Regions from separate parts of the Paenibacillus sp. VCA1 genome, predicted to be linked through region 2. Evidence: predicted binding sites of a transcription regulator. Region 2 holds the regulator's gene; each other region holds the start of a gene.
The links. The regulator Rex, encoded in region 2, represses fermentation and respiration genes when NADH is low (regulators of the CRP and FNR family bind a similar motif). The targets are predictions, from matches to a motif close to TTGTGAAATATTTCACAA.

Region 1: RJP21_RS07880 (cytochrome ubiquinol oxidase subunit I) is a predicted target of Rex. The motif match lies at 1,731-1,748, and genes of this name have one in related genera.
Region 3: adhE (bifunctional acetaldehyde-CoA/alcohol dehydrogenase) is a predicted target of Rex. The motif match lies at 2,181-2,198, and genes of this name have one in related genera.
Region 4: RJP21_RS20235 (nitrate/nitrite transporter) is a predicted target of Rex. The motif match lies at 4,827-4,844, and genes of this name have one in related genera.

The regions. Positions count from the first base shown of each region.
Region 1 covers NZ_JAVLSX010000003.1:279,598-286,833, forward strand. Annotated here, with positions in the region: gene cydB (cytochrome d ubiquinol oxidase subunit II) at 1-141, opposite strand, end outside; gene RJP21_RS07880 (cytochrome ubiquinol oxidase subunit I) at 128-1,534, opposite strand; gene RJP21_RS07885 (hypothetical protein) at 1,883-2,368, opposite strand; gene RJP21_RS07890 (hypothetical protein) at 2,505-4,145, opposite strand; gene RJP21_RS07895 (ABC transporter ATP-binding protein) at 4,149-4,892, opposite strand; gene RJP21_RS07900 (S66 family peptidase) at 5,168-6,184, opposite strand; gene RJP21_RS07905 (glycoside hydrolase family 30 protein) at 6,508-7,236, opposite strand, start outside.
Region 2 covers NZ_JAVLSX010000004.1:83,008-90,243, forward strand. Annotated here, with positions in the region: gene RJP21_RS09615 (tetratricopeptide repeat protein) at 1-545, shown strand, start outside; gene dinG (ATP-dependent DNA helicase DinG) at 684-3,536, shown strand; gene RJP21_RS09625 (redox-sensing transcriptional repressor Rex) at 3,598-4,263, shown strand; gene RJP21_RS09630 (amidohydrolase) at 4,238-5,551, shown strand; gene RJP21_RS09635 (cell wall elongation regulator TseB-like domain-containing protein) at 5,575-6,090, shown strand; gene RJP21_RS09640 (hypothetical protein) at 6,421-6,945, shown strand; gene RJP21_RS09645 (AAA family ATPase) at 6,945-7,236, shown strand, end outside.
Region 3 covers NZ_JAVLSX010000002.1:83,145-90,380, reverse strand. Annotated here, with positions in the region: gene RJP21_RS03870 (hypothetical protein) at 1-869, opposite strand, end outside; gene RJP21_RS03865 (Crp/Fnr family transcriptional regulator) at 1,350-2,066, opposite strand; gene adhE (bifunctional acetaldehyde-CoA/alcohol dehydrogenase) at 2,290-4,908, shown strand; gene pflB (formate C-acetyltransferase) at 5,160-7,236, shown strand, end outside.
Region 4 covers NZ_JAVLSX010000009.1:35,789-43,024, forward strand. Annotated here, with positions in the region: gene narH (nitrate reductase subunit beta) at 1-1,253, shown strand, start outside; gene narJ (nitrate reductase molybdenum cofactor assembly chaperone) at 1,246-1,815, shown strand; gene narI (respiratory nitrate reductase subunit gamma) at 1,812-2,504, shown strand; gene RJP21_RS20220 (GAF domain-containing protein) at 2,555-3,019, shown strand; gene RJP21_RS20225 (sensor histidine kinase) at 3,025-4,086, shown strand; gene RJP21_RS20230 (response regulator transcription factor) at 4,090-4,737, shown strand; gene RJP21_RS20235 (nitrate/nitrite transporter) at 4,906-6,444, shown strand; gene moaA (GTP 3',8-cyclase MoaA) at 6,493-7,236, shown strand, end outside.

The DNA.
Region 1 (7,236 bases), on a different contig from region 2:
GATCAGCACCCGGCGTTCGGTATCGTTTTTCGCCAAAACGCCCGTCGCCATCCCGATGCCGAAATCAAAGCCCTCGAGGAAAAAGAACCCCGTGAACAGCACCGCGACGAGCACGAACCACAGCTCATTAAGAGATAGCATGGCGGTATTCCTCCTTATCAAATGGATCGCTGGACGTTTCCGCCGGCGTCTCGGCGGCGTACGGTCCTTTTTTGATGACGCGGATAAACAGGTAGACCATAACGACGGCCAATACGGCATAGATTCCGGTAAATGCGATCAGGGAAAACAGCACCTGGCCTGCGGTTACGCTCGGCGATACGCCGTCCGCGGTCGTCATCAGCCCGAATACCGTCCATGGCTGGCGGCCGATTTCCGTCATAATCCAGCCCGAAGTGTTGGCGATGATCGGCAGCGAAATGGCAAATACCATAAGGCCCAGGAACCATTTGTTCCGGTTCTCCAGCTTTTTGCGCGCCGCCAAATACACCCCGTACATGCTGAGCAAAATGAGCAGCGAACCGCTGGCCACCATCACGCGGAAACTCCAGAAGGTCGTGCGCACCGGCGGAATATAATCGCCCGGGCCGTACTGCTGCTCATATTGGGCCTGCAGTTCTTTCATGCCCTGCACTTCCCCTGAAAATTTGCTGTACGACAAAAAGCTGAGCAGATAAGGGATCTGGAACTCTGCGGTATTTTTCTGATTTTTCGTATCGATGAACGCCGTCACCGTCCAAGGCGCAGGGTCGCCGCTGTTTTCCCACAGCGCTTCGGTTGCGGCCATTTTCATCGGTTGGGTTTTAACCAGGTATTGGGCCTGCTGGTGACCGACAAGCGCCACGCCGATCGAAGAAACGAGGCCGATCACGGTCGCAATGACGAACGATTTTTTGAAAAACTGCACATCTTTTTTCTTGAGCAGCTTATACGCGCTGACGCCGGCAACCAGGAACGCGCCCGTCATAAACGCGGCCAAAATCGTGTGCGGAAACTCAAGCAGCAGCTGGCCGTTTTTGATCAGCGCGAAAAAGTCGTTCATTTCGGCCCGGCCGTTGTTGATCGTAAAACCGACAGGGCGCTGCATGAAGGAGTTGGCCGCCAAAATCCAGAACGCCGACATAATCGTCCCGATGGCAACCAGCCAGATGCAAAGCGCATGCACTTTTTTCGAAAGCCGTTCCCAGCCGAAAATCCAAAGTCCGATAAACGTCGATTCCATGAAAAAGGCGAGCAGCGCCTCAACCGCCAGCGGAGCGCCGAACACGTCGCCGACGAACCGGGAATACGACGACCAGTTCATGCCGAACTGGAATTCCTGAAGAATGCCGGTGACGACGCCGATCGCGAAGTTGATCAGGAACAGCTTGCCCCAGAACTTCGCCATATGTTTGTACTCTTCCTTGCCTTTGACGACGTACATCGTCTCCATGATCGCGATCATGAACGCCAGACCGATGGACACGGGGACGAAGAAAAAGTGAAAAATCGTCGTTGCCGCAAACTGAATCCGCGACAGCATAATTACGTCCATTGTTCTTCCCTCTTTCTAATAGTTTTCAGTTCGAACCCTTGGGCGATGGATATACCCCATCCATTTGCTCCCCTAAAGATGCTGCAAACTTTCTTCAATCGTTCCCGATTGAAAAATCTCTTCTTCCTGTATTCTGGCAGACCGTCGTCATTCTAAATGTGATTTATGTCACAACCACAGGTCCAAAAGACCCAATATGTGAATTATGTCACAAAATATTAAAAATTTTAGACTTCGAACCAAACAAAAGGGACTCTCCCAAGCCCATACGGCCCGAAAAAAGTCCCCTAAAATTCGATATTTCCTCTATGTCTTCACCCGAACGACGGGCGTTTCGCGCAGATCCTGCTAGTCCCTCGCTACGTAATATTTGTTGGTCATGTACCAGGCATCGCCTTTGTCCGTAGCCACTTTGCCCTTTTTCTTGTCCAAAAACACGATCTCGTTGCATTTGGAACAATACCATTTGGTCGTGTAGTACTGGGAATAGGTCGTATAGGTCGTGCCGCATTTGCAGTCGACTTTGAAGTACACGCGGTTCTCTTCGTACGCTTTGGACAGCTGCTCGGTATTATCCGATTCCGCCTGGCGGTTGCCCACCGGCTTCAGCACTTCGGCGTAGTTGGAAAAACGGTTATGCACTTTGAAATCCGCAACCAGCTCTGGATTGAGGCCGAAAAACTCCTTACCAATAGCCGTGATGAATTTCGCGTCGGTACGATAGCACTCGATCCATTCCTGAATTTGCTTATTCGATAAAGGTACAGTTCCTTTAATGCCACTATTCAAGGTGTAGGTCATGATGGTCAGGTTCTCATTGTCTTCATAGAACATTAATTCAGAAACCTCCTTATGATTTCATCTATTAATGTACTACTTCTTTGAACCATAATCAAAGTGTGAAATATAGGCAGGAAAGTGCAAATGTTTTTCTTGGAAAAAAGACCGGGTAATTTTACCTATAAGGTACTTAAGACGCAGGCAGCTCGCGGAAAGCCAGCTTCCAAGCAACCAGATTAAGGATGAGCAGCAGGAGCATGTATAAATACTCTCCGTACGGTAAAAATGTAAAGCCAAAATGCGCACCCGCGAAGACGCCAAGCAGCACTATTAGCCCAAAAATAACAAACCCGCCGCCGGACTGGGCGTTCTGAAACGGCCTCGAAAACGGCAGCCCTTTTTCTAACGCCATAAAGCTGACGACCACATACAGCAGCACCCCGAGCAAAATGACGATGAGTTCCGGAATAATTCTCGCGCCAAAAATGATCAGGAAAATGACGGCCTGCAAAATGAATACCGGAGCGAACAGCCGGACGACCATCGCTTTCAGCGCTCCTTTATAGACGGAGGCGACGTCCGTTAACGGCGCGGTTTGATAAATCCATGCCCCTTTATAGTTTCCCGAGAATTTGAGCATCATGATGATGCTTGGGATCATAAGCCCGCAGAAGTACAAAAACAAATACCCTTTGCCCATTCGCATGGCGGCAAAACCGCCCTCCGAGCGCAGCATATTAAACATGAAAATAAACGGGAATATGATGGAAAAGCCCAGCTGCGGATAGACTTTAAGCTTAAAGTCCCGTTCCCGGCCCATCATGTCCCAGGAAAAGCGGAAAAAGAGCCTCTCAATCCGGCTCCGGCAAAAGAAACTGCCCAGCCCTTCCTGCAGGCGGAAACGGCTTGTATTGCCCCGCCCGTGATGGCTGGCGAGCTTCTGCAAATTCCGTTCGAATGAAGGCATCAACAGCGAATACAATCCCCAGGCGGCCGCCGTCCCGACGACCGAAAGGACGGAAAAGACGATGACCAGCGGCGACTTCCCTTCGCCAAGCAGCCATTCGAACGGGGAGGCGAACCAAGCCGGAAATATGAAAATCTCCCACCACTGCGGCCTAAATGCAACCTTCAAATCGATGACGCTGAACAATCTGGAGATAAACTGATACCCTACAGTCATAACGATCGTCAGCCCGATCTGAACGTAATTGATGATGTCCTTCAGCTTCTCCCCGTCGAAAAAGCGCAGTACAAGCCAGTAAAGCGCCGCCGTCAGCGCGACGATAAAAAAGTCCATCAGCACGATTTCCACAAGGAAAAGTAGGAAAAACAAGACGCCGTGCTTGAATAAACCGACCAGAAGCGGCACCACGGTCAACGATCCGGTCAACAGCAGCAGGTAAATCATCACGTGAAGCATTTTGGCCATACTGATCGTGCGGCGCTGCACCGGCTTGGAAAACAAAATGTTCCGGTCGCGTACGTCCAGCATTACGGATGAAAAGTCGGAGATCATGGATGTCGTGATCATGAACATCAGGATGCCGAACACCAGGCTCATCTGAAACATGTAATTCGTCTTCATGACGACAAACGGCACCAAGATGACGCTGATAATGACGTAAATCCACAGCGACTTGATAAATTGGTTGGACTGCTTGTCAGGGTCGGCATTTTTGGAGGATTTCTGAATAAGCGTCGGCACCCTGCGGCCGTCCATCAACAGCTTGACCTCCAAGATGCGGCGCATCATTTCGTAGTCGATCCCGGATCTTTCGAACAGCCCCCGCAGCGGATCCAGAATTTGCAGCCATTTCACGCTACCCATCCGCTACACCTCCTGAACGATCGACACGAACGAAGACGCCACATCCTTGTATTCGTGAAATCCGGTCAAATCATTAAAAATTTGCTCCAGCGACCGTTCATGCGACTGCTCCCGCAGCTCCTCGAAGCTGCCGTCGGCGACGATCCGCCCCCCGTTAAGCAGCAAAATGCGGCTGCTGATCTTCTCGACGACGTCCATAATATGCGAGGAATAGAAAATCGTTTTGCCTTCGGCCGCCAATGCCGCCAAAATCTCTTTTACGATCATGACGCTGTTGGCGTCCAGCCCGCTCAGCGGCTCGTCGAGGAACAAGATGTCCGGGTTATGAAGCAGACTGGAGATGAGAAGCACTTTCTGCCGCATCCCTTTGCTGTACGAGGAAATCCGGTCGAAATAAACCTCTTCGAGCCCGAATTTGGCCATCAGCCGTCTCGCTTTGTGATCCGCTTTTCGCTGCGCGAGCCCGTACAGCTCCCCCACAAACACCAAATACTCCTGTGCGGTCAAGCTGTCGTACAGCTCCGCCACCTCCGGCACATAACCGATGCGCCGCTTGTATTCGATGTCCCCGTCCGCGATGTCCCTGCCAAAAATCCGCACCTCGCCCTGGTACCCTTCGACCAGACCCAGCATGATTTTGACCGTCGTGCTTTTGCCCGCGCCGTTCGGGCCGATATAACCGATGATTTGCCCCTTATGCACGTCCAGATCGATGCCCTGCAAAATCGGCTTGCTTCCATAACTCATTTCCAGATTGCGGATCGATATGACCGGCTCCTGCCGATTTCCCGCCGTTTCAATCAATTCGTATCACTCCCTTGTTGCTGCTATATGTATTTTAAAAACTTATAGATGCGAGCGGCTGCCTTGATTATGGACCGTTCTTCCAAATAATAGCACATAATCCAGATCAACATGGCGGTTGAAAAGATATTTTTCCGGCAGTTTCGGCTCAGCAGATAAAAAAACTCCGACGAACAAGTTGGTTGCTCATCGGAGTCTTTACCTCGAATATATCCCATTCAAGCCCTAAAATGCTGTACAACCTTCCCTCGCCCAGCTTCCACTTCAACCTCGGCGTATGCGCCGTTGATGAAGGTAATCTGCGGAGGCACATGGCCGCAGTCGATGTCATAGATGACAGGTACCTGCAGTTCTTTCGCAAGCTCGCGGTATACATCCTCGGCGGTGTAGTTTTCCACCGGACGGTTGGCCGGACTTCGTCCGAACATCAGGCCGGAACAATGATCGAACCACCCCGCCAGCTTCATCTGCACCAGCGACCGGCGCAAATCGGCCGTATTCAGCTCGCAATTTTCGAGATACCACAAAATCGGTTCCCCGCCGATCCGCTCCTGCTGAAAAGTGCGGACATCGCCAAACGGCGTGCCGATCAAATGCCGGATCACGTCGACGCAGCCGCCGAGCAGGCGGCCCTGAACATGAACCTTGCCGCCGGTTACCGTTTTCCAATCGGTCGGTTCCGTCAAATGAAAGATGCATGGCGCCGGATTGGCATGGTCCCATTCTTTCTGAAACTTTGGCGACGAATGCTGCACAACCGATTCCCCGGTTTTCGTCGACAGCACGGTGCGCCACATTGCCGTCGTCTCGTCGGAATATTCGCCCCTCAAATCCACCAGATTCGTGCCATGGGCGGTGGCCAAGCCTGTTTTTAACGTCACGGCAAGCAGCAGCACGCTAATGTCCGAATAGCCGAGCATCCATTTTTCCGGCAGCTTCTCCAAATCGAGATGCTCCAGAATCTCAACCAGCAGCTCCCCGCCCCAAGGCGGCACGATCAGGTCAACCCCCTCGTCCCGTACCATCCGGTTCAGCTCGGCGGCGCGTACCTTGGCGGGAGCGGACTTTGCTTTGTTTTGAGTCCATACGGTTTCCCCGGTTATGACCCGAAAGCCATCCTTCTCCAAACGCCGGGTCGCTTCCCGAATCAAACCGTGCATGGTTTCCTCCACGCCGGACGAAGGCGCGGTCGTGCCGATGACGGCCCCCTCTTTTAAAATGGGATAACGTATCATTGCCGGTCCCTCCGTTTTTCACCTGACTTATAAAAGTAATGATAAATGAGATACGCTATCATCAGAAATAACGCGAGAACGAGCAAGCACCAAAACACGATGAGAACGGTCGAAGGGGTAAATTCCGCCAAGAAGTAGACAACAAAAACCAAAATCATGTAGACCCCGAAAAATAAGGGGATTCTTTTGTAAAAACCCATCACCGGTTCACCTCCAGCCGCTGCACGGTAAAACGTCCTTATCCATTAAACAATGGCGGCAGGCAAAAGTTAGCGCTTTTTTTCCGGTGTATGGTCCCAAACGGAGGATTTCGCCTTCCGTACCTACTCTCTGCTCTCCAACCTAACTGTCAGAGCGCTTTTGGACGGCATCTCCAGACGCAATACCTCTTTTCCGCGCAACTGGATAGCCGTGCTCTCCGAAACCTCGCTCTCGTTAAACAATACGGCTGCGATGGAACCATCCGTATTTTTAAAAGCAACGGAGCGAATCCGATCATGGCTGGTTGAAGCAATCCGCAGTGCCTTCGGACGGATCACCTTGCTGAAATGTGCCAGCGCGTAGAAATCCAGCGTATAAGTAAGCTCCTTCGTCTGTTGATTAACGGTAACAATCCCGCGACAGGTGCTTTCTCCAAAACCCGGCACAGTAGGTCCATTTTTCTCGTCCAGTGCCATATTCCACAGCACATAAGACTTACTGTGATTGCGTAGAATCTCAATGCCCATTCGCATCACATTGGAGAAGGCTTGCTCAAATGGCGGAATCCACTCCCCGCCTGATCCTTCCGTGAAATGAACCTCTTTGCCGGGAAAAGCCTCGAACACTTCCGATTGGGCCGACGGACTGCCGCCGTACCAATGCCAAGCAACCCCATCCACCGCGTCGCCCGCTTGCTCCAAGACGGTTAGCGGATAGTCCGGCTTATCCCAGTTATGGTCATAACAAAGGATTTTCGTATCGATATTGTTCTTCACGAATTGCGGCTTCAGATGATTCTTGATGAAGTCGCACTGCGCCTCAGGCAGCATGATCATACCGGGATAATGCCC
Region 2 (7,236 bases):
AGCTGATCCAGAAATGGAACATGCTGAAAACGATGAGCGACGGCATCATTGATGAATGGTTGTCCTTCGAGGAAAAGATGGGGGAATTCCGCCAGCATGTCGAGGTGCCCGCCGCCTTATTTTCTCATCAGAGCTCGCCCGAAATGGAATTAAGCGCATTCGTGCGCGGTCAAGGTTACTTCCGGCTGCTGATGTACCGGCAGGCCGCGCAGCAGTTTTCCCAAGTCATCCGTCAATATCCCGACAGTCTTTTGGCAAGGATGTATTTGGCCATGTCCCACTTGCATATGGACGAAACGGAGGAAGCGCAAAAAAACTTCCAATGGATTCTTCCGCTCGCCAAAAGCCAAAAGCTGAAGGCGATGATTTACAATGCTTTGGGCTGCATCGCCGTGAAGCATGGAGCGACGGGAAAAGCGCAGGAATTTTTTACCGTCGCGTTGCAGTGCGATCCCTCGCTGCCCGATCCGCTCATTAATTTGAAGGTGTGCCAGCAGAACCGCGGTCAGCTTCAATACGGCAGCCAGCTGATTTCGATGATGTAGGAAAATGCGAAGAGGCCGATGCATATGCGCTTTCGGTAAGCGCCTAGCGCATCGCCTTTTTGCTGTCCGTTAATTTTCAAATGTGAAATCTTCTGTTATGCTGGTAATTGAGACTGGAATGAAAGGATTAAAAGAATCATGAAATTTGCCGTACTGGATTTTGAAACGACAGGCAACCAGTCCGCCGATGAAATCATTCAAGTTGGACTTGCCATCATAGAAGAAGATTTGACCATATCCCGCGTGTACGGTTCCTATGTCAAACCGACGGTGGAAATACCGCCGTTCATTACGGGGCTTACCGGCATTACGGAAGAGGATGTGGCGGATGCGCCGCCGTTGGAAGAGATGCTGATGGAACTCGTGCCGATGCTGGACGATGTCGTTCTGGTGGGGCACAACGTCGCGTTTGACTTCAATTTCCTGCAGAACGCGCTCGACAGCAGCGGGTATCTTCCGTTCTCCGGGCGAATTCTCGACACGCTGGATTTTCTGAAAATATGTTTTCCGTCGTTGACCTCCTACCAATTGGGACAGGTGACGTCGCATTTCGGCATCCAGCATGACCGTCCCCATCAGGCGGATAGCGATGCGTTGGCCACGGCATATGTATTTTTGAAATGTCTGGCAGAATTAAACGACCTTCCGCTCATTACGCTGCAGCGGCTCAGCGAGCTGTTTGCGGATGAAGACAGCGACCTCGGGTGGTTTTTCGACGGATTGTGCCAGGAAAAAGAGCAGGAGCCGATCCAGGACTTGAACAGCCACAATTTCTACCGTCAGTTCGCCCTGGCCGTCGAAGACTGGACCGAGATGAAACCTCCGCGGGACGAGGCGGAAGGCAATCCGCTCGCCGGGATGGAATTTGACGAATATTTGGGCGAAATCCAGAAACGGCTTAAACTAATTATGCCCCAATACGAGGAGCGCGAACCGCAATCGATGATGTTCGACCAGGTGATGAACGCGCTGAATGAAGACAAGCATTTGCTGATCGAAGCGGGAACGGGGACCGGCAAATCGCTTGGTTACCTCATTCCATCCATATACCAAAGCGTCAAGCAGCAGCAGAAAGTGATGATCAGCACGCATACGATCAACCTTCAGGAGCAGCTGCGCGAGCGGGACGTGCCTTTATTGACGCAGGTTGTGCCGTTTCCGTTCAAGGCGGCCGTCTTTAAGGGCAGACAACATTATTTGTGTTTGAGAAAATTTGAACATAAAATAAACAGAAGAGACTTTTTTAATCCCAAGGAAGATACGATTACGGCGGCGCAAATGATCGTATGGCTGGCGCAGACCGAAAACGGGGATGACGAAGAACTGAATCTCGGCGGAAGGGGCGGCGATTTCTGGGAAACGGTAAGCAGCGATTCGGATTCCTGCCTGGGACGAAGCTGCCCATGGTTCCGCAAATGTTATTACCACCGGGCGAAACATGAGGCGGGCATCGCGGACGTGGTCATCACGAACCACTCCAAGCTGTTCACCGACGTCAAAGCAGGACATCAGCTGCTGCCGTCTTACGAACGTCTCGTCATCGACGAGGCCCATCATTTGGAGGACGTGGCCGGCAAGCATCTAGGCCTGAATATGAAGTATTTTAGCGTCGTCCACACGCTGACACGGCTGTACAAAGATTCGCGCAGCGGACAGCTTATCGCTCTTCGCCAGCAGCTGCAGCCGTCCGGACAGGAGCGGGCAAGCGACTGGATCGCCGCGATTGACCGCATGAGCGAAGATTTGGTGGACGTCAAGGAAACATGGGATAAGCTCAGCGAATCCCTTTTCGCCCTGATGCCGGAACGAAATGACGTTTCGCCGGGCGAAGCGGGGCAATTCGTGCTCCGGCTGCAGCCGTCGAAATGGCCGCAGGAGTGGGAAGCGCTGAAGGGGCTGGAAAACCAGATCCACGTCAAAATCAGCGAGATCGTCCGCCGCGGCGAAAAAATGCTGGCGGAATACAAGGAAAACGAAGACGATTACAGCGCCGACAGCCTGATTACAGACCTCAGCGGCCTGTTCAAGGATCTTGCCGCCGAACGCGACGACCTGCGGACCTTCATGAACTTGAACGATGAAACCGTCGTTTATTGGATGGAAGCCAGCAGCCATTTCCGCAGCAAATCGCTGCAGTTGTACGCGGTCCCGGTGGATGTCAGCAAACAGCTGAAGGAATTGTTTTTCGACAAAAAGAAAAGCGTTATTTTAACGTCGGCGACGTTGTCGGTAGACAAATCCTTCCAATATATGATCGACAATCTCGGCCTGGAGGAAGACCAGGAAAGCGGTCGCCTCGTGACCGTGCAGCTTCCGTCTCCGTTCAAATACCGGGATCAGGCGCTTCTCGTCATCCCGCGGGATTTCCCCAGCGTCAAAGGAAGCGTCGGCGACGCCGTGTTCGTCGATACGCTGGTGCGCTCCTTGGCGGACGCGGCCGTTGCGACGCACGGGCGGATGCTGGTGCTGTTCACTTCGTACCGGATGCTGCGGCAGGTGCATGAGCCGTTGAAAAACACCCTTGCGGGCAGCGACATCACCGTTCTCGGCCAAGGCGTCGACAGCGGCAGCCGTACCAAGCTCATCAGACGTTTCCAGGACAGCAGCGCTTCGGTGCTGCTCGGTACGAGCAGCTTCTGGGAAGGGGTCGATATCCCCGGCGAGGCATTGACCTGCCTTGCGATCGTAAGGCTTCCGTTCCAGCCGCCAAACCATCCGCTGTACGAAGCGAAAGCGGAGCTTTTACAGCGCCAGAAAAAAAATCCGTTCATGAAGCTTTCCGTGCCTCAAGCGGTTATCCGTTTTAAACAGGGGTTCGGCCGCTTGGTTCGCACGGCGAATGACCGCGGCATCGTCATCGTTTACGATACGCGGGTGATCGAGTCTTATTACGGGAAATATTTTCTCTACTCCTTGCCGGGGCCAAAGATGGAGCATATGAATACGGAAAAAATGGTTCCCCGTATATCTGAATGGCTTCAAGAGGGTTAACGCACCTCTTTTCATACGATGTTAACGATAGAAATTAAGCTGTTAAATAGGGGGAACAAGCATGAAATCGGAGAAAATTTCCGAAGCGGTCGTCCGCAGACTGCCTGTATATTTACGTTATTTGAATGATTTGAACAAGCGGGAGGTTGCGACGGTCTCCTCCCAGGAGCTTGGCCTGAAACTCGACCTGAATCCGGCGCAAATCCGCAAGGATCTTGCCTATTTCGGCGATTTCGGCCGGAAAGGGATCGGGTATGACGTTTCGTACCTGATCGAAAAAATCCGCCACATTCTGAACCTGGACCAGCAGATCAACGCGGTGCTGGTAGGCGCCGGGAATTTGGGCCAGGCCCTTTCGAATTACAACTATTACCTTCGCGAAAACATTAAAATCGTGGCGGTGTTCGACGAAAATCCGAAAAAGATCGGAAAACGGATCAATACGCTTACGGTGCAGCCGATGGAGGAAATGACGGACACGATCAAAAAGCACAATATCCGGATCGGCATCATCACCGTGCCCGCCGTCGAAGCCCAGAACGTGGCGGATCAATTGATCGGGGCCGGAATCGAAGCGATTCTGAACTTCGCGCCGACGATCCTGAAGGCTCCGGCCAACATCCGGATTCATGCGGCGGACTTTACGACCGACCTGCTGAGCTTGGCATATTATTTGGATAACGGAAAGGAAGGTTCTACCGATGACGGAGAACAAGACAACGAATAAATGGATCATCGCGAACGGCAGCTTTGCCGTGCCTGATCAAGACAAGCCGGTAATCCGCGGATATATGGTGATCGAGGACGACCGCATCGCTTATATCGGGGAAGAAAAACCGGAACTTGAAGGCGATGTTCCCGTATTCGACGGGACGCATCTGTTTTTTATGCCCGGATTGGTCAATACGCACGGACATGCGGCGATGTCGCTGCTGCGCGGATACGGGGATGATCTGGCCCTGCAAATCTGGCTTCAGGAAAAAATGTGGCCGATGGAAGCCAAATTCACTTCATCCGATGTCTACTGGGGTACGTCCTTATCCGTACTGGAAATGCTGAAAGGCGGCACGACAACCTTCCTCGACATGTACGACCATATGGATCAAGTGGCGAAAGTGACGGAAGAATCGGGAATCCGCGCCTCCCTGATGCGCGGCGTCATCGGTTTGTGTTCCGAGGAGCTTCAGCGCCACAAGCTGAACGAGGCGATCCAATTCGCGCGCGACTGGAACGGAAAGGCCAACGGCCGGATCACGACCATGATTTCGCCGCATGCGCCGTATACCTGCCCTCCGGATTATATCGAAAAATTCGTGCAGGCGGCGCATGATATGGATCTGCCGATGCATACCCATATGTCCGAAACGATGGCCGAAGTGGAGCAAAACGTCAAGGAATACGGTTTGCGTCCGGTTGCCCATCTGGAAAAGCTCGGCGTATTTTCGAGACCGTCTCTGGTGGCGCATGCCGTTCATTTGACCGATGAAGAAATCGGCATTTTGGCGAGCAACAACGTGGCCGTTTCCCATAACCCGGGAAGCAACCTGAAGCTGGCAAGCGGCGTGGCGCGCGTGACGGACTTGCTCAAGGCCGGAGTGACGGTCTCTCTGGGAACCGACGGAGCGGCAAGCAATAACAATTTGGATATGTTCGAAGAAATGCGTCTCGCCGCATTGATCCATAAAGGGGTTTCCGGCGATCCGACGGCAATTCCGGCGTACGAAGCGCTGAAAATGGGAACGGTCCACGGCGCGGAGTCCCTTTTCCTGAAAGACGTCGGCACGCTGGCTCCGGGAATGAAAGCCGATTTCATCGCGCTCAACACCGACCAGGCCCATTTTCTTCCGCACACCGATCTGATTTCCCACGCCATTTATTCAGCTTGCGGCAAAGACGTCGAGCACGTATGGGTGGACGGCAAGCAGGTCGTGAAACACGGCGCCTGCCTGACCATGGACGAAGAGCGCATCCGCCGGGAAGCCCAAGCCGCTTTTGAAGGTCTCTTGGCCCGATAGGACGGCAACAGATAGGGGAGCTTATGCTGAAGAATAAGAAGAAATGGATTTTTCTCGGAATCGTCGTTTTGCTGCTGCTTGTTTTCGGACTTTACCGTTATTACATATACGTAACTCAGGACATCCGGGCCCAGGAGACGGCAGCGATTCTGAAGGCGAAGCAGGAGACCAGCCTCGTAAAGGTGACCGAAGCCCAAAAATCGGTGTGGGATACGATCTGCTGGGCGATCGAAGGCTTGGACAAAGACAATCGGCCGGTGATGGTATGGGTAACGATGGACGAAGACGGCAAAGTCAAATCCGGCGAAGGCACGGTTCACGAAGAGCTGCTTTCAAACGGCATTTCGGAAAATCAGGTCAGGGAGAAGGCGCTGAAGGAGATACCCGACGTGAAAAAGCTGAAGATCGTGCCTGGAATGTATAACGGCCAGTATGCCTGGCAGCTTTTTTACTGGTCGAAGGATCATTATTACTACCAATTCTATCGGTTTAGCGACGGCCAAAGCATCGGAGGCCCGTTTACGCTGCCGAACCGGTAATGAAAAATAGGCGTCATATGTAGATTTGTCCGTTCAAGAATGAAAAAGAACCTCATGAAAATGGGGTTCTTTGGCGTGAGCAGGATAATATTTTAAATACTTTCACACATTACCTTCGATTTAGTATATACGATGTGATATACTCTTCATTGTAGTGATTCGATATACTCTATCGATCTGGTGTGACAGTCGTGTCGAAATGCAAATCGGAAAAGTCCTGAATGACCGTGACGAGATGCTTATGCTTAAAGCTCTTTGCCGCGGTTGTCTATTTTTCGTATGATATATATATAGAAAATAGTTTTAGAATATGAGAGGAGGACATACGTTTTGAAACTGCGTCCAATACCAATTGCGATTACTGTTGTCATATCGGCGGCGCTGCTGTTCGGAGGCTGGTTCATTTACCGCCAGACGACGATGCAGGGTCCGCTGCAGAAAATCGTTCAAAATTATAAAGGCGTCAACAACGCCCAATTCGATATTAGCCGCAATCAGATCAACCTGAAGCTGGATTTGAAGCCGGACACGAACCTTTCCGGCCTTGTGAATCAAATTACGACGCAAGGCAAATCGGTGGTGGGGAACCGCGAGCTGAATTTCGACTTTGTGGACCACTCTTCCGATAAGCTGAACCGTTTTTGGGACTCGGCCATGTTTTCCGTAGCGGAAGCGATGGATAACAAGAAATATACCGAAATTCCGGCCAAGCTGGATCAGCTTGCGAAAGATACCGGCATTAAAACCCAAACGGAAATGGATGCCAAAAACGTGTATATCGGCCTTAGCGACGGCGAACACAGCAAATTTATCGTATTACCCCGGAACCCCGGAAAGATTGGGGTGTGGGAATAATGCCTAGATGGTCCAAAGAGATTCTCATCGGATTCGTTCCGGTGCTGCTCATATTTCTGGCATATATCGGCGTCAACATCATTCCGCTGATCATCGCGACGCTGCTTGTCGGCGGGCTGCTGTTCATGGCGAGCGTTCGCGGCGGGCTGGCCGTAGGGGCCGGAACGGAACGCAAACGCAAGAAGAGAGGCCCCAAGAAGCTGACGTTCGAAGAAATCGGCGGGCAGGATCATGCCAAGCAGGAGCTGATGGAAGCCCTGGATTTTTTGATCAAACATGAAGAGATCCGCA
Region 3 (7,236 bases), on a different contig from region 2:
ATGCCGGCGTAGGCCGGATTGTCTTTAAGCATGTCCTGAAGCTCGGCCATTTGATCATACATGACCTCGGCCCCTTCCTGGTAAAAGGTAATGAAATCCCCTTCGAGGCTTGGTTTCGTTTCTACGGCGGCCATGGCGGCTTTGCCGAGGTCTGCCGCAGCCTTCAGCGTGCTTTGGGCGATGTCGTTGATCCCTTTGGCCGTATTGCGGTAAGACATGACCGTAACCGAATCGAATTGGCCGATCATAAACCGGTTAAGGGCCGTTTTGCCGTCGGAGGCGGTATAATTGCCGAGCCAGAACGGGATGTCGGCCGACAACGGCAGCCCCATGCGATCGGCTTCGTTTCGAAGGTAGCGGACGTTGCTTTCCCACTGGCGGATGACATCGGGCAGGTCTTCTTTCCACTCCGGGAGCAAATGGGGTTCGATGTCGACGTGAATGCCGTGGAACGCTTCGTTTTCGCCTGCCGCTTGCTGGTAGCTTTTTACCCAGTTCAGAAAACCGGTAATTTCTTGCCGATTCGACGTGAGACCCCATCTTGGGGCGCCGTTCAGCGCATCCACCTCAATGCCCAGAGCCGCCGACTGCTTAATAAAGCTTTTATAATAGGTCACGGGGATGTCGGCATTGATTTGCAAATAGACAAGGTTTACCTCATGCCGGGTCAGAAACGTCAGAACCTCCTGCGGATCCCGCCGGATCCATTCGGTTTTCCACAGCCACGTGGCTTTTTGGTCATGCGGGGCCGCGGCGGTTTTGGGAGCCGGTGCCGGTTGGGACGCAGCCGCTCCTTCCTCCGTGCCGGAAACCATGGTGCCGACAAAGGCGATAATCGTCAATATGCGCTGAATCCATTTTGATGCCATACTCTCTGCACTCCTTATACGATCTATACGATCCATGATCCATTATGCCCTCGTCGTTTGCGGCGAAATGGGTTGTTGGTCTTATGGATCAACACGGGCGGGCCGGATGCCGGTCCTTGTTTCGGGCAGCTGCCGGGACTGTGTCCGCCTGGCGGTGAACGATGATCGAATGATATTTTAGGAATAATTGCGCAATGAAAATAAGACCAAAGAAATGCGCAACATCATGTTCATCGGTTCTCTATTCCGAAAGTTTTATAGGACTTTAGAATCAAAAGAGGTCTTTTTGGCTTCGTGATATGACATATTTAGGTATTTTGGAATGATGGGACTGGAATAAGGGGTGGATTACAAAATTTGTCAGGGGTATAGGTCTTAATGCATGCTAAAAAACCTCCGTTGGCCGAAATGCGGTCCTGGAGGTTTTTTTGGCTTTATGGCGACGGGAACATCGGCGATGCTGGCCGGCGGCTTAACGGCTTAAATACGGCAAATCTCTTTCGGACACATCTCGCAATGGCAAACGTCCTGCAGCATTTCAAGGTTTTTAATGACGATAAGGCCGTTTTCGTATTCGATGGCGCCTTTTTTGCGGAGATCGCCGAGCAGCCGGTTTACGCTTTCGCGCGTCGAGCCGATCATGTTGGACAAATCCGTGTGGGTAATTTTTTTGTTGATCAAAATGTCATCTCCGTGTTCCTCGCCGTACGTATTGCTAAGCCGGATCAGCGTCGAGCAGAGGGCACCCGGCTTGCCGTACAACATCAGGTCGCGGAACTTGGTCTGGGTCAGCCGGTGATGGACGCCCATCCATTTCATGAAATCGATCGCGAAATCGCAGTGCTGGCAGATCAGCACTTCGAGGTCTTTATGGTCGATGACGCCGACGACGCTTTCTTCCATCACTTCGGCGGTATAACTTTGCTTATGGCTGAAAAAGGGATCGGCATGGCCAACGATGTCTCCCGCTTGGTACATGTACAAAATCAGCTCTTTGCCCTCATCGGTGGATTTGGTCAGCTGGATGCGCCCGCTTTTAACGTAAAACAACTTGTCGGAGCTGTCGCCTTCCCAAAACAAATGGGATCCTTCGGGCGCGGTCCGGTCTTGCATGATAGCCATCAGGCGCTCCAGGTTTTGTTCGGAGAAGCAGCTTGTATTCCCGCGGGTTTCGATTACGTTCAGTTGGTTGCTCATACTCGTTATCCCCTCTATCTCTTTAATTTTTAAAATAAATTTTAAGTAAATTATAACCTGAAAAAAATGGTTTTTGGGGACTTTGAAGACCGAAAAAGTGTCGAAATTCCGAATTTGTGATTATTTTCACTTTCGTGTGAGAAAGATCATCTCCGGACGGTTCCGGTTTTGTTATGATCAGGCCAGAGATAGGATTTCAAAATAAACTGGAAGGATGAGAGACATGGCTGTAAAAAAAGAACCCGCTGCAGAACAAAAACAGCAGTCGCCGGAAGCGTACATCCAGAACTTGATCGACAAAGCGAACGAGGCGCAAAGGAAGTTCATGGACATGACGCAGGAGCAAGTGGACGGGATCGTTCAGGCGATGGCCCTGGCCGGGCTTGATCAGCATATGCGGCTGGCCAGGATGGCCGTCGACGAGACCGGCAGAGGCGTATATGAAGACAAAATCACCAAAAACATGTTTTCCACCGAATACATCTATCACAGCATCAAATATGAAAAAACGGTAGGCGTCATCGAAGACAATCCGTACGAAAGCTACCAAAAAATCGCCGAACCCGTCGGCATCATCATGGGGATCACCCCGGTGACCAACCCGACGTCCACGACGATGTTCAAAGCGTTGATTTCGATCAAAACCCGCAACCCGATCATTTTCGGCTTCCATCCATCGGCGCAGCAGTGCAGCCGCGAGGCGGCCAAAATCATGCTGGAGGCGGCGGTGAAGCACGGGGCTCCAGCCGATTGCATCCAGTGGATCGAAGAGCCGAACATGGAAAAAACGAATGCGCTGATGAACCATCCCGACGTGGCGCTCATTTTGGCGACGGGAGGATCGGGCATGGTGCGCGCCGCTTACAGCTGCGGAAAACCTGCTCTTGGCGTCGGTCCGGGCAACGTGCCTTGCTTCATCGAAAAATCGGCGGACATCGATCAGGCGGTGACCGACCTCATTTTGTCCAAATCGTTCGACAACGGGATGATTTGCGCTTCGGAGCAGGCGGTCATCATCGAGGAGCCGATCTTCGAGGCGGTCAAAAAGAAAATGACGGCGAACGGCTGCTACTTCGTCAATAAGGAAGAAACCGCCAAGCTGACGGCAGGCGCCATCAACCTGGAAAAATGCGCGGTCAACCCGGCCATCGTCGGCCAATCCGCGGTGAAGATCGCGGAAATATGCGGTTTCAGCGTGCCGGTGGGAACCAAAATTTTGGTGGCCGAAATCGAAGGCGTCGGTCCGAAGTATCCGCTGTCCGCGGAAAAGCTCAGTCCGGTGCTGGCCTGTTATAAAGTAAAAAACGCGGCCGAAGGCATCCAGCGTTCGGCGGAGGTCGTCGCGTTCGGCGGCATGGGACACTCGTCGGTCATTCACTCGCATAACGAGGAAGTGATATCGGCGTTCGCGGACCGGCTGCAGACCGGGCGGATCATCGTCAATTCGCCGTCGACCCACGGGGCGATCGGGGACATTTACAACACGAACCTGCCTTCATTGACGCTGGGCTGCGGTTCGTACGGCCGGAATTCGACGTCTTCGAACGTAACCGCGGTCAATCTCATCAACATCAAAAGGGTGGCGCGCCGTACCGTGAATATGCAATGGTTCAAAGTACCCGACAAGATTTATTTTGAAAAAGGAGCGACGCAATATTTGGCCAAAATGCCGGACATCAGCCGGATCGCGATCGTGACCGACGAAATGATGGTGAAGCTGGGGTATGTCGAAAGGGTCGAATATTTCCTGCGCCAGCGCCAAAATCCGGTCGTCATCGAAGTGTTTTCGGAAGTGGAGCCCGACCCTTCGACGACCACGGTGGACAGGGGCACCGACATGATGAGACGGTTCCAGCCGGACTGCATCATTGCGCTTGGCGGGGGCTCGCCGATGGATGCGGCCAAAGCGATGTGGCTGTTCTACGAATATCCGGATACGGACTTTTCGAACCTGAAGCAGAAGTTTATGGACATCCGCAAACGGATCTACAAATATCCGCGCCTCGGGAAAAAGGCCAAATTCGTTGCCATTCCGACGACCTCGGGCACGGGCTCGGAAGTCACCTCGTTTGCCGTCATAACGGACAAAAACCAAGGCAATACGAAATACCCGCTTGCGGATTATGAATTGACGCCGGACGTCGCGATCGTCGATCCGGAGTTTGTCTACACGCTGCCGAAACGGGCGGTGGCCGATACGGGGATGGACGTGCTCACGCATGCGATCGAGGCCTATGTATCGGTCATGGCCAGCGATTATACGGACGGACTGGCGATCAAAGCGATCCAGCTCGTGTTCCAATACTTGGAGAAGTCGGCGCTGACCGGGGACAAAATTGCCCGCGAAAAGATGCATAATGCTTCGACGCTGGCCGGAATGGCCTTTGCCAATGCGTTCCTTGGCATCAACCACAGCCTTGCGCATAAATGGGGCGGCGAATACCATACGGCGCACGGCCGGACCAACGCGATCCTGATGCCGCACGTGATCCGTTACAACGCGAAAAAGCCAAGCAAGTTCGCTTCGTTCCCGAAATATTCGCATTTCGTCGCCGACGAGCGGTATGCGGAAATCGCGCGCATTTTGGGATTGCCTGCCCGCACGACGGAGGAAGGCGTAAACAGCCTGATTCTGGCCATACGGAAATTGAACAAGGCGCTTGGCATTGAGGAATCGTTCCAGGAGCTCGGATTTGACGCCAAAGAATTCGAAGCAAAAGTCGATTACTTGGCGGACCGCGCTTTCGAGGATCAATGCACGACGGCGAATCCGAAGCTGCCGCTCGTATCGGAGCTGGCGGACATTTACCGGAACGCGTTTTACGGTCGGTTCGAGGAGTAGGCATTCGGTACATGACGGCTGCGACAATGTGATATATGTCACAGCCGTTTTGGCGGAAGTTTCTTAAACTGGACTTGTAAAGGAAAACGCCGCATCGATGAAAGATCACAAGCAAGAACGCAGCAAAAGCCAATGATAAGCAGCAGCATAAAGCAAAAATTAGCAAGATCACGCCATATAAGTGAATGAAATCACAAATAGCAAAACGCATCGATGCGGCGGATCATATCCTGAAAAACGGAGGGATTCCAATGTCTGTTCTGGAACAAGACGTACAAACCATGCAGCCGGGCTGGCGCGGGTTCAAAAAAGGAAATTGGATGAACAAAGTCAACGTCAACGACTTTATCGAGCGTAATATCATCCCCTACCTGGGAGACGAAGATTTTTTGGCCGGGCCGACGCAGAATACGACGGAGCTGTGGAAAATCGTATCCGATTTGACCCAAAAGGAAAGGGAAAACGGCGGCGTGCTGGATGTGGACGTTCATACGCCTTCGACGATTTTGTCCCATGGGCCGGGATATTTGGACAAAGAAAAGGAACAGATCGTCGGCGTCCAAACCGACGCCCCGTTCAAGCGGTCCATCCAGCCGTTCGGCGGCATCCGCATGATGGTCGATGCATGCGAGGCTTACGGCTTCGAGCTTCCCCAAGAATTGATCGACATCTTTACGAATATCCGCAAAACGCATAACCAGGGCGTCTTTGACGCTTACACGACGGAGATGCGCGCGGCGCGCAAAGCGGGAATCATTACCGGCCTGCCCGATGCTTACGGCCGCGGCCGGATTATCGGCGACTACCGCCGCGTCGCCTTGTACGGCGTCGATTTCCTCATCCAGCAGAAAAAACGGGAGCTGCTCGAGCTTGAAGTCGATGCCATGGAGGAGGACGTCATTCGCCTGCGCGAGGAATTGTCCGAGCAAATCCGCGCGCTCGGCGAACTGAAGCAAATGGCCGGAATGCACGGCTACGACATCTCCAAGCCGGCGCAAAACGCCAAGGAAGCTTTCCAATGGCTATATTTCGGTTATTTGGCGGCCATCAAAGAGCAAAACGGCGCCGCGATGTCGCTGGGACGCGTTTCCTCGTTCCTCGACATCTACATCGAACGCGATCTGGCAGAAGGCACGCTGACGGAAACAGAGGCGCAGGAGCTTGTCGACCATTTTGTCATGAAGCTTCGGATCGTCAAGTTTCTGCGGACGCCGGACTACAACGAGCTGTTCAGCGGCGATCCGACCTGGGTGACGGAGTCGATCGGCGGGATGTCGGTAAACGGGCAAACCCGGGTGACGAAAAACAGCTTCCGCTTCCTGCATACGTTGTACAATTTGGGACCGGCGCCGGAACCGAACCTGACGGTGTTGTGGTCGGAAAAACTTCCGGAGGCATTCAAGAAATATTGCGCGAAGGTATCGATCGAGACGAGCTCGATCCAATACGAAAACGATGATTTGATGCGCCCGATTTACGGCGACGACTACGGGATCGCCTGCTGCGTGTCCGCGATGCGGATCGGCAAGCAAATGCAGTTTTTCGGAGCCCGCGCAAACCTGGCAAAATGTTTGCTGTACGCCATTAACGGCGGCATCGACGAAAAATCCGGCGCGCAGGTCGGACCCGAATATCCGGCGATTACGTCCGAGGTGCTGTCGTATGACGAAGTGGTCAAACGGCTGAAGCCGATGATGGAATGGCTGGCGAAGCTGTACATGAACTCGCTGAACGTCATCCATTACATGCATGACAAATACTGCTACGAACGCATCGAGATGGCGCTGCATGACCGCGACATCCTTCGCACGATGGCCTGCGGCATCGCCGGGCTGTCCGTAGCGGCCGATTCGCTGAGCGCGATCAAACACGCCAAAGTGAGACCGGTCCGCAATGAACGGGGCATTGCCGTCGATTTCGAGATCGAAGGCGAATATCCATGCTACGGCAACAACGACGATCGGGTGGACGGCATCGCCGTTTGGCTGGTGGAAACGTTCATGGGCATGATCCGCAAGCATAAAGCGTACCGGAACGCGCTGCCGACCCAATCGGTCCTGACGATCACCTCGAACGTCGTGTACGGCAAAAAAACGGGCACGACGCCGGACGGACGCAAGGCGGGCGAGCCGTTTGCGCCGGGCGCCAATCCGATGCACGGACGCGACAAGAAAGGGGCGCTCGCTTCCCTCAGCTCGGTAGCCAAACTCCCGTATGAGGACAGCCTCGACGGCATCTCCAATACGTTTTCGATCGTGCCGAAAGCGCTCGGCAAAGAGCCCGAGGTCCGCAAGTCGAACCTGGTATCGATGCTGGACGGATACTTCG
Region 4 (7,236 bases), on a different contig from region 2:
TGCCGGAAATGAAAGACTACTACGAACCATGGACTTACAACTATGAGCATCTGACCAATGCGGGGGAGAAAAAGCATCAGCCTGTGGCCCGTCCGAAATCGGCAGTCACCGGAGAAACGATGGACCTGAAATGGGGCCCGAACTGGGAGGATGATCTCGCAGGAGCGCATGTGACGGGGCCGAAAGACCCGAACATCGAAAAAATCGAGGAAGAGATCAAGTTCAACTTCGAGCAAGCGTTTATGATGTATCTTCCCCGTTTGTGCGAGCATTGCCTGAATCCGAGCTGCGTGGCATCCTGCCCTTCGGGAGCGATGTATAAGCGGGATGAGGACGGGATCGTGCTGGTGGATCAGGAGGCCTGCCGCGGTTGGTGGTATTGCATGACCGGCTGCCCTTACAAAAAAGTCTATTTTAACTGGAAAACGAACAAAGCCGAAAAATGCACCTTCTGTTTCCCGCGGATCGAAGCGGGGCTGCCGACCGTCTGCTCGGAAACCTGCACCGGCCGTATCCGGTATTTGGGCGTCCTGCTGTACGACGCGGACCGGGTACAGGAAGCAGCTTCTACGCCCGATGAAAAGGACCTGTACCAGGCGCAGTTCGATCTGTTCCTGGATCCGCATGATCCTGCCGTCATCGAGCAGGCGCGGAAGGACGGCATCACGGAAGAATGGATCGAAGCCGCCCAGAACTCGCCTGTCTATAAGCTGGCCATGGAATACAAGCTGGCTTTCCCGCTTCATCCGGAATACCGGACGCTACCGATGGTATGGTATGTGCCGCCGCTGAGCCCGATCATGAACTACTTTGAAGGCAGGGATTCGATCGCGAACCCGGACATGATTTTCCCGGCGATCGAAGAGATGCGCACGCCGATCCAGTACCTCGCGAATCTGCTGACGGCGGGCGACACCGCGACGGTGAAGGAAGCCCTGCAAAAGATGGCGATGATGCGTTCCTACATGCGCGCACATTCGTCCGGCGCTGAATTTGACGAAGCGCGGCTTGCGCGAGTGGGTCTGACAGCTTCCCAGATCAAACAGATGTACCGTCTGCTGGCAATCGCCAAATACGAAGACCGGTTTGTCATCCCGACCTCGCATAAAGAAAGCCATATGGACGTATACCGCTCCCAAGGCCTTGAGGGCTTCGGTGCGGCATGCGGCGGATGCGGCCCGGCAAGCCCGCAGGGCAAAACCGGCAAAGAATTGTACGAAGAGAATTTCTATGGGGGGATCTGGCGTGATTAATATCGAAAAGCTGCATGAATGTAAACATGCGTTCGGATTTTTCGCCCGGATGCTTACGTATCCGGAAAAGCTTGATTTCCATCCCTTAGTATTGGAGGAGTCGATCGACTATTCCCATCCGGCATATGCCTCGGTTCTTACCTTCTGGAATATGATGCACGAGTACAGCATGGAGAGCATCGAGGAGATGTATGTTCAAACATTCGATTTTCAAAAGCAAACGACGCTCTATATGACCTACGCGAAATTCGGCGACGGGAAGGAACGCGGGAAGATGCTGGTCGGGTTGAAAGAGACTTATCAGCGGTTTGGCCTTGACATTAATAGTTCCGAGTTGTCGGATTACCTGCCGCTGATGTGCGAATTTCTGTCTGCGGCCGATTGGAGGGGGCATGAAAAAGAAGCTGCGGAGAGCCTTGATCTGGTCATCGCCGTAATGGAAGACGGAACGTATCATCTTCTCAAAGCATTGAAGAAGCTCGAGAGTCCTTATTCCCATCTGATCCAAGCTCTGCGCGATACGTTTAAAGCATGCATCGTTCAGGAGGCTGCCGAATCATGAATATGATGGATCAGTTTCTGTGGGTTATTTTCCCTTATATGTGCGTGATGATCTTTATTGTCGGCCACATCTACCGCTACCGTACGGACCAATTCAACTGGACGGCTAAATCGAGCGAATTCATTGAAAAAAAACGTCTTAAACTTGGAAGCCTGATGTTCCATCTCGGGATCATACCCGTCATTGGCGGCCATATCGCCGGCCTTGGCATTCCCCAGTCGTGGATGGAGGCTGCGGGGATCGATGATCATCTGTATCATATCGGCGCGGTGTATGTCGGCGGGGCTTTCGGCGTGTTGACGTTGGCAGGGATGCTGCTCCTGACGGCGCGGAGGTTTACGATCAAAAACGTGCGCCGGCTCAGCTCGGCCTCGGACTTGATTGTCAATGCGCTGCTGTTATTCATCGTGTTTATGGGCATGTACAGCACGCTGGTTACCAATTGGGCGCAGCCGGATTTCAACTATCGGGAGAGCATCTCGGTTTGGTTCAGGGATTTGTTCATCCTGCGTCCCGACGCCTCGCTGATGCGTGACGTTCCGCTTAGTTTTCAAATACACATTTTAGCGGGCTTTTGCATCTTCGCTTTGTGGCCGTTTACCCGGCTTGTCCATGTGTGGAGCGTTCCTTTGAATTATTTGGGCAGAAGGTATATCCTGTATAGAAGGCACCGCAAATTAGATTCGTAGACGAGAGAAGGCCATGCAGCCTTCTTTTCTACGTCAGGGGAGCAATGATTATGAAGAATCAGCCGATCTTTCATTATCAGAAGGAAATCGACAGGCTTCGAGACCGGTTCCAATTCGATTTCGTGTCGTTGGCTTTGGTGCAGTCGGCTGAGGACCGGTTCGTATTAACCTGGCAGTATGCATCGGGAAATTTAAACGAGCGCTATAAGCGGATCGTGCTTCATTCCGGGAAGGGGATAGCGGGGATCGTATTCAAAACCGGAAAACCGATGCTCATCCCCAATGTAACGACGGACCTGAACGCACGGGATCTGTTTAATTATCCCATCATCGTCGCCGAGCGATTGAAAAGCCTTGGAGCGGTTCCGTTGTGGGAAGGAAAACGCGTCATCGGCGTGCTGCTTGCAGGGTACCGCGCGGAAAATCGGCTGGACGCAGCTTCGTTCGAGCATTTTCAACAAGAGCTCGGATCGGAGTTCGGAGCTTTTTGCGTGAAGGAGGGGGTGCATCCGTGATTCATATGACGGAGGAGCATTTGCACGATCTGCTGAAAAAGATGTATCTGAACAGCATGGAGGCCATCTTTTTTATCGATGAGGCGGGAAACGTCATCGCCATGAACCCTGCGGCGGAGAACATCCTGGACGTCGACGTGATCCAGCGGATGCGGTCGGGCGTGGACGAATCTTTTTGCCAGACCTGCAAAGGGTATACGGATGAAAAGGACCTCATCTCCTGCTCCAAATGTTATCTGGATTACCCTCAAGGGGAATTTTCCTCGTTCCAGGTGTATCTGAGAACGCGGGGCGAAGGGATCGTTCCTTATGCCGCCAGCTATCATACGATCGACGAGTCCCGCGGGATTCGGGTGCTGATGCTGCTCGACCTGACGAAACAGCAGCGCACGCAGGAAATGCTGCAGCGCATGAATATGCTGAAATATGTCATCAAAGCCCAGGAAGACGAGCGAAAACGAATTTCGCGCGAGCTGCATGACAGCGTTGCCCAAGAGCTGCTTAGTTCGCTAGTCGACCTGCGCGTATTAAAATATATGGACGTCGGGAAAGATGCGCTCAATAAACTACGGCAGACCGAGGCGTCGCTTACCCGTTTGCTCGACGACATCCGGCATTTATCGGTCGAGCTTCGCCCCTCTTCTTTGGACGATTTAGGGCTGGAGGCCGCTTTTCGTTCGCATTTCAAATGGATCGAAAAAAATTACGGCATGCTCGTCCAATTTTCCGCCGAGTTGGCCGCCGCAAGGTACGGCAGCGAAATCGAAACCGTCGTGTATCGCATTTGCCAGGAGGCGGTGCTGAACGCCTTGAAATATTCGGGCATGGATGAGGTCCATGTGCGGTTATGCGAGGAACAGGGCCATCTATTGCTGACGGTACGCGATGAAGGGGTCGGGTTCAACTTAAACGCCGGCGAAGCCAAGGGAACCGGTCTCGGACTTTACGGCATGCGTGAACGCGCCGACCTGGTAGGGGGGCAGTTCACGCTGCATTCGGCGCCCGGCGAGGGAACGACCGTTCAGCTTCGCATTCCAATAAGTTCTTTTGAGGCAGGGGGCGAATGAATGATGAAAATTGTGATCGCGGATGATCACGCCGTCGTACGGAGCGGGTTTTCCATGATCCTGAATTACCAGCCGGATATGGAGGTTGTCGCGACGGCTGCCGACGGGCTGGAGGCTTACGCCATGGTGGCGAAACACCGTCCGGATGTGCTCCTGATGGACTTAAGCATGCCTCCCGGCGAGAGCGGCCTCATCGCAACCGGCAAGATCAGCGCCGACTTTCCGGAAACGAAAATTTTAATATTAACGATGTACGATGATGACGACTACCTGTTTCATGTGCTTAAAAACGGCGCCTCAGGATATGTCCTTAAAAATGCGCCCGACGAAGAGCTGGTCTCCGCCATTCGCATGGTGCATAAAGGAGGGACCTACATCCATCCCCAGATGGCGACGGCTTTGGTGCGGGAGTTCATTAAAAAAGACAGCGAAAGCCCGGACAGCGATCCGTTTAACAGCCTTTCGAAACGCGAGATCGAGATTTTGCCGCTGATCGCCAAAGGTTACGGCAACAAGGAAATCGCGGAAAAGCTGTACGTTTCGGTCAAGACGGTGGAAGCGCATAAGGCGAAAATCATGGAGAAGCTGAATTTGAAGAGCCGTCCGGAGCTGGTCGAATATGCGCTGAAGAAAAAGCTCCTCGATTTTTGAAGGTTATAGAATGTATTCGTAATCATCCAGTTTAGATCACCGATATAGGGAAGTTCCCCGGCAAGGTTCAGGGAACTTCCCTATTACTTTTGTGAATTCTTGCACTTACAATAAGGCGTGGGGATCAATAAAGTCAGCCGTTCAATACGTTTGGAAAAGGTGATTGGCATGATCAAAAAAATGCAGCTCCCGCTGCAAACATTAAATCTGGTGCTGGGATTTATGGTATGGGTCATCATCTCCGCGCTTCTGCCGTTTATCCGCGAAGATATATCCATTCCGGCGGACAAGATCGCAATTCTGACGGCGATACCGGTCGTTTTGGGTTCGGTTCTGCGGATTCCGCTAGGGTATTACGCCAATGTGGTTGGCGCCAGAATCGTATTTATTACAAGCTTTATTCTACTTTTAGTTCCCGTATATTTAATCAGCGCCGCCTCCTCTTTTACCTCTCTGGTGATCGGAGGACTTTTCCTTGGGATCGGAGGGGCAGTATTTTCGGTTGGCGTCACCTCGCTGCCCAAATATTACTCCAAGGAGAAGCTGGGTCTGGTCAACGGCATCTACGGGATGGGGAATATCGGAACGGCGATCACCACGTTTGCCGCGCCCGTCATTGCCACGCAGATCGGATGGAGCAGCACGGTCCGGCTGTATTTAATTTTGCTGCTGCTGTTCGCCGTCCTGAACGTTTTTTTGGGCGACCGTAAAGAAGTAAAAGTGAAAACGCCCATCGTCGAGCAAATCAAAGGGGTCTACAAAAATGAAAAGCTGTGGTTTTTCTCCCTGTTCTATTTCATTACATTCGGTGCATTTGTAGCCTTTACAGTATATCTGCCCAACTTTTTGGTGTCGAATTTCGAACTCGCCAAGGTGGATGCAGGGATGCGGACGGCCGGATTTATCGTCGTCGCCACCTGTTTGCGTCCTGTCGGCGGATGGCTCGCGGATAAATTCAAGCCGCTGTTTTTGCTCATGGCCGTTTTTGTCGGGCTGACGATTGCTGCGATCATCCTTGCGTTCTCGCCATCCATCGGCTTATATACGGTCGGCTGCCTGACCATTGCCGTCTGCGCCGGTTTGGGAAACGGCATTATTTTCAAGCTGGTGCCGCTTTATTTTAATAAGCAGGCCGGCATCGTCAACGGGATCGTTTCCATGATGGGCGGCCTCGGCGGATTTTTCCCGCCGCTCATGCTCTCCTTCATTCATTCGGTGACAGGCCAATATTCCATCGGCTTTATGGCGCTTTCTCAGGTCGCTTTAGCCAGTCTTGTCATTGTGGTCTGGATGTATTATCAGGATAAATTGTCGGTATCCTCCGAGGTTTTTAACTCGACGGGCCAAGGCATCCTTGTGACGGACACGAAAGGGAAGATCCATGCGGTGAATCCCGCCTTTACGGAGCTTACCGGTTATACGGAAGAAGAAGTCATCGGCAAAAATCCAAATGTGCTCAAATCCGGCCGTCAATCCCGCGAGTTTTACGACCGCATGTGGTCCGAAATCAAGGCGCGGGGAAGCTGGCAGGGACAAATTTGGAACCGCCGGAAAAACGGCGAGGAATATTTAGAGCTATTAACCATTAACGCCGTAAAAGATGACGCGGGGGATGTCGTTCATTATGTAGGCACGTTCAGCGACATTACCGATCAGCCGCCTCACGGCCGCTTCCGGCCGGGTGACGATGCGTTGCGGACGAGTTAGCCGCTGCCGGGGTAAATACGGACATTGATTTGGAGGGAGGCGGCTGCCATGGCGGCAAATAACATTCAAGATCGGCTCCTCAGGCCGATGCGGGATTTGCGCATTTCCGTGACGGACCGCTGCAATTTTCGCTGCACGTATTGCATGCCGAAGGAAATCTTCGGAGACGATTATGCATTTATGCCCAAGGACATGCTGCTTTCCTGGGAGGAAATCACGCGCCTGGCCGGCCTTTTTGCCAAGCTTGGCGTGCATAAAATACGGTTGACCGGCGGCGAGCCGCTCATGCGGCGCGGCCTTCCCGAACTGATCCGGATGCTGCAAGGCATTCATGGCATCGAAGACATCGGATGCACGACAAACGGACTTCTGCTTGGACAGCAGGCGCAAAGCTTGTACGATGCGGGGCTACGCCGCCTGAACGTCAGCCTGGACGCCCTGGACCCCGAGCTGTTCGGCGCCATGAACGGCCGCGGCATCAAGCCGGCTATCATTCTCCAAAATATCGAAGAGGCAAGGGAGATCGGATTTCAGGTCAAAGTCAATATGGTCGTGCAAAAGGGAGTGAACGATCGGGAGATTATGCTGATGGCCGAATATTTCAAATCGCAGGGGATTACGCTCCGTTTTATAGAGTTTATGGACGTTGGCAACGAAAACGGGTGGAACCTTAAGCAAGTGGTGACGAAGCGGGAAATATTCGATCGGCTGGGCGGATCGGCGGCGCTTGAACCCGTCGCTCCCGATCATCCCGGCGAAGTGGCCCGAAGGTACCGTTATAAAGACGGGCAG